Linked DNA regions of Salinivibrio kushneri. The protein of the gene in region 1 interacts with the protein of each later gene in a pairwise test. Links are inferred from orthologs where the notes say so. Each region holds a gene or a part of one and is shown on either strand. Other genes may lie near its edges.

Region 1 (3,121 bases):
CAGTATCCACTGACGGCTTAGGTAAGTTCTCCATGGTGCCGTCAGCTTGACGATTGAATTGCATAAAGACGATATTCCAGATCTCAATAAAGCGATCTCCGTCTTCTTCTGGCGTCCCTGGAGGACCGCCCCAGATATGCTCACCGTGATCATAGAAAATTTCGCTACATGGTCCGCATGGCCCAGTATCACCCATTTGCCAGAAGTTATCTGACTCGTAAGGCTTACCGCCTTCTTTATCACCGATACGCACAATGCGATCCGCTGGGACACCAATTTGCTGATGCCAAATATCAAATGCTTCGTCATCGGTTTCGTATACAGTTACCAACAGCTTTTCTTTTGGTAAGCCAATGGTTTCAGTGAGAAACTCCCAAGCAAACGCAATGGCTTCTTTTTTGAAATAATCACCAAAGCTGAAGTTACCCAGCATTTCAAAGAAAGTATGATGGCGCGCGGTAAAACCGACGTTTTCAAGGTCGTTGTGTTTACCACCCGCACGCACACAGCGCTGTGCTGACGTTGCGCGCGTGTAGTCACGCTTTTCAACCCCTAAAAAGGTGTCTTTAAACTGGTTCATTCCTGCGTTGGTGAACAAAAGCGTTGGGTCATCGGCTGGCACGAGCGACGAGCTAGGCACAATCTGGTGCCCTTTGCTTTCAAAGAACTTGAGAAACGCTGTACGGATCTCATCAGTGCTCATATACATTGGCTAATCCTGATAATCGAATATTGCGTTAGCAACCAGATATGGTCGTGACGCGATGGAAGCATGGTTTTATTTACGCCATTGTAAACAACCGATCGCGTGCGGAAAAGAGACAGAGTGGGATTGGTTTAGAAATGCGTGTCCGGATCGTAACTGAGTGCGTATTGGATTTGATCAAAGTTAAAGCCACGTGACTGTAAAAAGCGCATGCGCTTCGCTTTTTCTTTTTGGTCCGTTGGCGGAAGGCGACCATCTAGATCGGCATATTTGCGCTGTGCGGTTTCTCTGGCTAGCGCATACCAGTCAACCTCCTGCTCCTGTTCGGCGCGTGCTAACAACTCAGTGTCGATGCCTTTTCGCTTGGCGTCTTGGCAAATGCGTAACCAGCCATGGTGTTTACTCACACCTTGTCGCAACAAGCTGGCAGCAAAGCGTGAGTCGTCAAGCCAACCACGTGCGAGGCACTCATCAAGGGTCAGCGCAATCGCGTCTTGATCAAACCCGCGTTGAGTCAGTTTTTGCTGCAATTCGTGAACAGAATGATCACGGCGGGCCAACAAGCCCACCGCTACTTCTTGGCACGACGCGGCCATTACAGCTGGTCGTCCTCGGTTTCTGCCTCCGCGTTCGCGTCGACCGCTTCGTTATTTAGCGCGGTTTGCAATAGCATCTCACGCAAGGTGGTGTCGATTTCTTCAGCAACGTGCGGGTTTTCTTTTAGGTACTTGCAGGCGTTTGCTTTGCCCTGGCCAATTTTATCGCCTTTGTAGCTATACCAAGCACCGGCTTTTTCTACCAGCTTATGTTTCACGCCCAAATCCACTAATTCGCCTTGCAAGTTAATACCTTGGCCATAAAGGATTTGGAACTCAGCTTGTTTAAAGGGCGCAGCAACTTTGTTTTTTACCACTTTTACGCGGGTTTCGTTGCCCACCACTTCGTCACCTTCTTTAATTGCACCAATGCGGCGAATATCCAGGCGAACCGAGGCGTAGAATTTTAACGCGTTACCCCCAGTCGTGGTTTCTGGGTTACCAAACATCACACCAATTTTCATGCGAATTTGGTTGATGAATACCATCATGGTATTGCTGTTTTTGATGTTGGCTGTGAGCTTACGCATCGCTTGTGACAACATACGCGCTTGCAGACCCATGTGTGAGTCGCCCATCTCGCCTTCAATCTCAGCTTTAGGTGTCAAAGCCGCTACCGAGTCAATCACGATCATGTCGACAGCGCCCGAGCGTGTCAGTGCATCAGCGATTTCCAACGCTTGCTCACCGGTATCTGGCTGAGAAACCAAAAGGTTATCGATATCCACACCCAGCTTGCGCGCATAAATAGGGTCAAGGGCATGCTCAGCGTCGATAAAGGCACAGGTCTTACCCATTTTTTGTGCTTCGGCAATCGCTTCTAGCGTCAGCGTCGTTTTACCTGATGACTCTGGGCCATAGATTTCGATAATACGACCAAAAGGCAGGCCACCTGCACCTAGGGCGATATCGAGAGACAAAGAGCCGGTCGATACGGTTTCGATGTCCATCGTGCGGTCATCACCCAGACGCATGATTGAGCCTTTGCCAAATTGCTTTTCGATTTGTCCGAGTGCGGCTGCGAGCGCCTTTTCTTTGTTATCGTCCATTTCAGTCTCCAGGAAATAAAACGCTATCGCTATGCGATGAAAGCTATCAGTAATTGGGGCTAAGTATACTGTCCATTTATACAGTGTCTAGCCCTGTATAGAAAAAATCTTTGTGATGCGACACGCCTCCAGTTACGGAGACAAGCGCGTCAGAGCATGTGACAAGGCATGCACGACCGTTTGTTCACGGACCGCGCGCCTATCACCCTCAAAATGACACACTTCAGTGTCGGTTTCGCCGCCATGCCAAGCCCATGCGAACCACACGGTGCCAACAGGTTTATCCGCACTGCCACCACTCGGACCAGCGACACCGCTAACAGCAATCGCCAAGTCAGCGGCAGCTTCATTGAGTGCGCCCTCTGCCATGGCCGTTACCACAGGCTCACTGACCGCGCCGTATTGGGTCAATAAATCGTCTGGCACATGCACCTGTTGATGCTTAGCCTGGTTGCTGTAGGTGACCCAAGCTTGCTGAAACCACTGCGAGCTACCCGGCACGTCCGTCAAGCAGTAAGCAATACCGCCACCGGTGCAAGACTCTGCGGTGGTCACCGTTAAGCCCGCATCCAATAAGGCGTCGCCGAGTTGCTTTGCTAGCGAGAATAACTGTTCCACCATTCACTCCTTTTGTTTAGGGTGAAGAAACCAGTACCGCAACTTTACCCTTTGCCGTACGATCACGTATTCTACCTACCCTTTTCAACGTTCCATTTTGCAGGTCTAGTCGTGACAGTACAAGCGCTCGAAAAGCACACCCCGATGATGCA
Region 2 (3,326 bases), 2.2 Mb from region 1 along the record:
GGGATACCCTGTGGGATATCGCCGCTACCTTTTTCGATAACCCTTGGCAATGGCCTGAAGTGTGGTACGCAAATCCGGCCATAAAGGATCCCAATCTGATTTATCCCGGCGATGTGCTCACCCTCACATGGCAAGCAGGAAAACCAACTGTCAACTACAAGCCCGAAGGGGCGAATGCGCTGCAGGGAGATACGCCCAAGACGTCCGCACTCAGCAGTGTTGACCCTACGCTGCTGCCGTACTTGCAGCAGGACACGCTGGTCGAAAAGGCACGTTTGGTGGCACTGCCACATGTTCTTGGCTCGACGGATGGGCGTCAATATCTCTCTTTACACGACACCCTGTATGTGGATGCGTCGTTGAGTGCTAAGGATTGGCAAGTGTTTCGGGTTGAGAAAACCTTTCTACGTCCCGCGACGTCAGATGCTAGCGCCGAACCTACCGCGATGGTGAGCTTAAAACATGTGGCTGATGGGCGTATCCGAGCGCGAAGTGAAGGGCGTAGCGTGATGACACTGACACGGGTGGTGCAGGAAGTGCGCCCCAATGACGTTTTATTACCTTTACCCGAGAACACGCATCCACGTTTTTGGCCGCAAGCGGCTCAAACAGACGCCACGTTGTTAGGGCACCTTTATGGCAGTGAATATGTGGCGAATGGCCAGCTTGTGGTGCTTGATAAAGGCGCCAACGATGGCGTGAGTGCCGGGCAAATGTTTGCTGTCACTGAAACCGGTGCCAACGTGGTAAATGGCCTCGGTGAGTATCGCTATCAAAACGCGAGCGACAAAGCTGCGCAGCCCATGACTGCCTTGCCTGATGTGACAGTGGGACAAACCATGGTGGTTCGAGCTTATCCTAGGATCAGTTTGGCGGTGATCACGCAAGCGCGTCAGCCGATCAAAGCCGGCATGCATGCGGTGCCGCCTTCTCCTCAACCGGCCTATGCGCGATAAATCCCTACGAGGGTGGTTGATACTGACCCAAGTGCCGCGGTTGCGCGTCTCTCAGCGACGCGCGCTGTTGGCTAAAATGCCCATCGACGCGTTGAGTGAGCAAACTGCTCATGAGCTTGCCGCGGTTGGCTTAACCGCTGAGCAATGTCAGGCCATCACGCACCCCAACCATGCCATGATTGAGCGTAGTCTTGAGTGGGCGAGGCAAGAGAATTGCCACCTGATTGGCTTTGACCACCCGGCTTACCCTGCATTACTTCGAGAAATCGCACGGCCGCCTTTGGTCTTGTATGTGCAAGGCGATCTGGCTTGCTTGGCGATGCCTCAATTGGCGATGGTGGGCAGTCGTCACGCGACGCCGCAAGGGCTAGAAACGGCGTATCAATTTGCCAAACAACTGGTTGAGCATGGTGTTGCGATTACCAGTGGGCTTGCGCTCGGCATTGACGGCCGAGCACACAAAGGCGCACTAGAGGGTCACGGTAAGACATTAGCGGTACTAGGAAGCGGGCTTGCCAATGTGTATCCCGCGCGACATCGCGCATTGGCTGAGCGGATTGAAGCACAAGGCGCACTGGTCTCAGAGTTTTGGCCAGACGCGCCGCCAAGGGCTGAGCACTTTCCGCGCCGCAATCGACTGATCAGTGGGTTGTCGGCAGGCGTATTAGTGGTAGAGGCCGCGCCGCAAAGTGGGTCGTTGATCACGGCACGCTATGCACTTGAGCAAAACCGGAGTGTGTTTGCCATTCCCGGTCCCATAGGACAAGTCCAATCGCGCGGTTGCCACCAATTGATAAAACAAGGTGCGGTGTTAGTCGACTGTGTTGATGATATTATAAGTGATGTGGATAGCTTGGTGCAGTTTGCAGCGAGTCAGCAACACGAATTATTTAGTGATGCACCCAAGTTAGATACATATGAAGGATTGCCATTTTCTGCGCTGTTGGCTAACGTAGGGACTAACGCGACGTGTGTCGACGTACTGGCTGAGCGCTGCAACCAACCGGTTCACGAAATCATGATGCAGTTGTTAGACTTAGAACTCCAGGGGCTTGTAGCAGCAGTACCCGGTGGCTATGTCAGAACGAGGAGGGGCTAGCCATGATGGACATTCTTATGTACCTGTTCGAGACCTACATCCATAGCGATGTGGAAGTGATGATCGATCAGGACGAGTTAGCAGATGAATTGTCCCGTGCGGGTTTTCATCAAGACGATATATATAAAGCCCTGAACTGGCTTGAAAAGCTGGCACAGTTGCAAAATGCGGATAAACAGCCTTACCTATCAGGCAGTGCCCAAAGCTCGATTCGAATCTATACCGAGCAAGAAACACGCTTTATCGACCAAGAAAGCCGAGGCTTCCTCTTATTCTTAGAGCAAGCTGGAGTACTTTCACCGGAAACGCGTGAAATGGTCATCGATCGGGTGATGGAACTCGAGACCCAAGAGTTTGGTCTTGATGACCTCAAATGGGTCATTTTGATGGTGCTGTTTAACGTGCCCGGTAACGAACGTGCGTATACACAGATGGAAGAAATGCTGTACGACGCACAAGAGGGATACGTGCACTAACGCTTATCAATGACAGTAAAAGGTGTGAATGAGTAAAGATAACACCCCGAATACCCATGAGCGCTGCCCGGAATGTGGCAGCGCTCTTGCGTTTAAATCGGGCAAACGAGGCCCGTTTTTGGCCTGTACAGCCTATCCTGATTGCCACTATACCAAAGCGTTACACCACGGCGATGGCCATGTGGTGAAAGCGCTTGGCGTGGCTTGCCCGGCCTGTCATCAGGGAGAATTGGTGTTACGGCAAGGTCGATTCGGTATGTTTATTGGCTGCGATCAGTTCCCACAATGTACGCATATTGAAAAACCGGACGAACCTGACCACACCACGTTGACTTGCCCAGCCTGCCATAAAGGTGAGCTGGTGGAGCGCACCTCGCGTTACGGTAAGCGCTTTTTTGCCTGTGACCAATACCCCAAGTGTCATTTTGCGGTCAATGCACAACCGATAGCCGGCACCTGCGAGCAATGTGGCTTTGCGCTGCTGGTGGAGCGTAAAAAAGGCGGTAAGACGGTGCATCAATGTGCCGATAAACCCTGCAGCGCGATTCAAGGTGAATCGGCTGCAGAATCGGAAAGCGAGGATTAATCGGTTTGCGCAGCGAGAGCCAATGCAGCCGATTTTAAACCGTGAAAAGCATCGTCGGGGAGGTAGCTGGCGAGGCTGGCTAACTTGGTGGCAAGCGCCGCGTTCGATGTAGCCGTGACATTGATATGGCCCACTTTGCGCCCTGGACGAGGCGTTTTGTTATACCAATGCACATGGGCATCACGATAGGTCGCAAGCGGGACACTGCC

Evidence for each region.
Region 2: the proteins of recA (region 1) and dprA interact in binary tests that used the Bacillus subtilis proteins (3 or more experiments, as listed by UniProt). The link is inferred for Salinivibrio kushneri from one-to-one orthologs.

What each region holds. Positions count from the first base shown.
Region 1 is NZ_CP114588.1:546,512-549,632, reverse strand. What follows is about bases 327-3,121. They hold recA (recombinase RecA), read right to left. Parts: upstream 2,352-3,121; coding sequence 1,302-2,351; downstream 327-1,301. Other genes in these bases: mutS (DNA mismatch repair protein MutS), read left to right, coding at 3,114-3,121; N8M53_RS02690 (CinA family protein), read right to left, coding at 2,484-2,969; N8M53_RS02700 (regulatory protein RecX), read right to left, coding at 838-1,302; alaS (alanine--tRNA ligase), read right to left, coding at 327-709. Also shown: more of alaS, read right to left, coding at 1-326. UniProt on the Bacillus subtilis protein: Multifunctional protein involved in homologous recombination, DNA repair and competence.
Region 2 is NZ_CP114588.1:2,756,490-2,759,815, reverse strand. The notes cover bases 1-3,000. They hold dprA (DNA-processing protein DprA), read left to right. Parts: upstream 1-945; coding sequence 946-2,055; downstream 2,056-3,000. Other genes in these bases: N8M53_RS12675 (type I DNA topoisomerase), read left to right, coding at 2,560-3,000; N8M53_RS12680 (DUF494 family protein), read left to right, coding at 2,058-2,531; N8M53_RS12690 (LysM peptidoglycan-binding domain-containing protein), read left to right, coding at 1-956. In the rest of the region: more of N8M53_RS12675, read left to right, coding at 3,001-3,117; N8M53_RS12670 (5-(carboxyamino)imidazole ribonucleotide synthase), read right to left, coding at 3,114-3,326. UniProt on the Bacillus subtilis protein: Protein that helps load RecA onto ssDNA during transformation. Binds cooperatively to circular ssDNA, is able to bridge different segments of DNA. Favors the loading of RecA onto SsbA- or SsbB-coated ssDNA and formation of RecA-DNA filaments.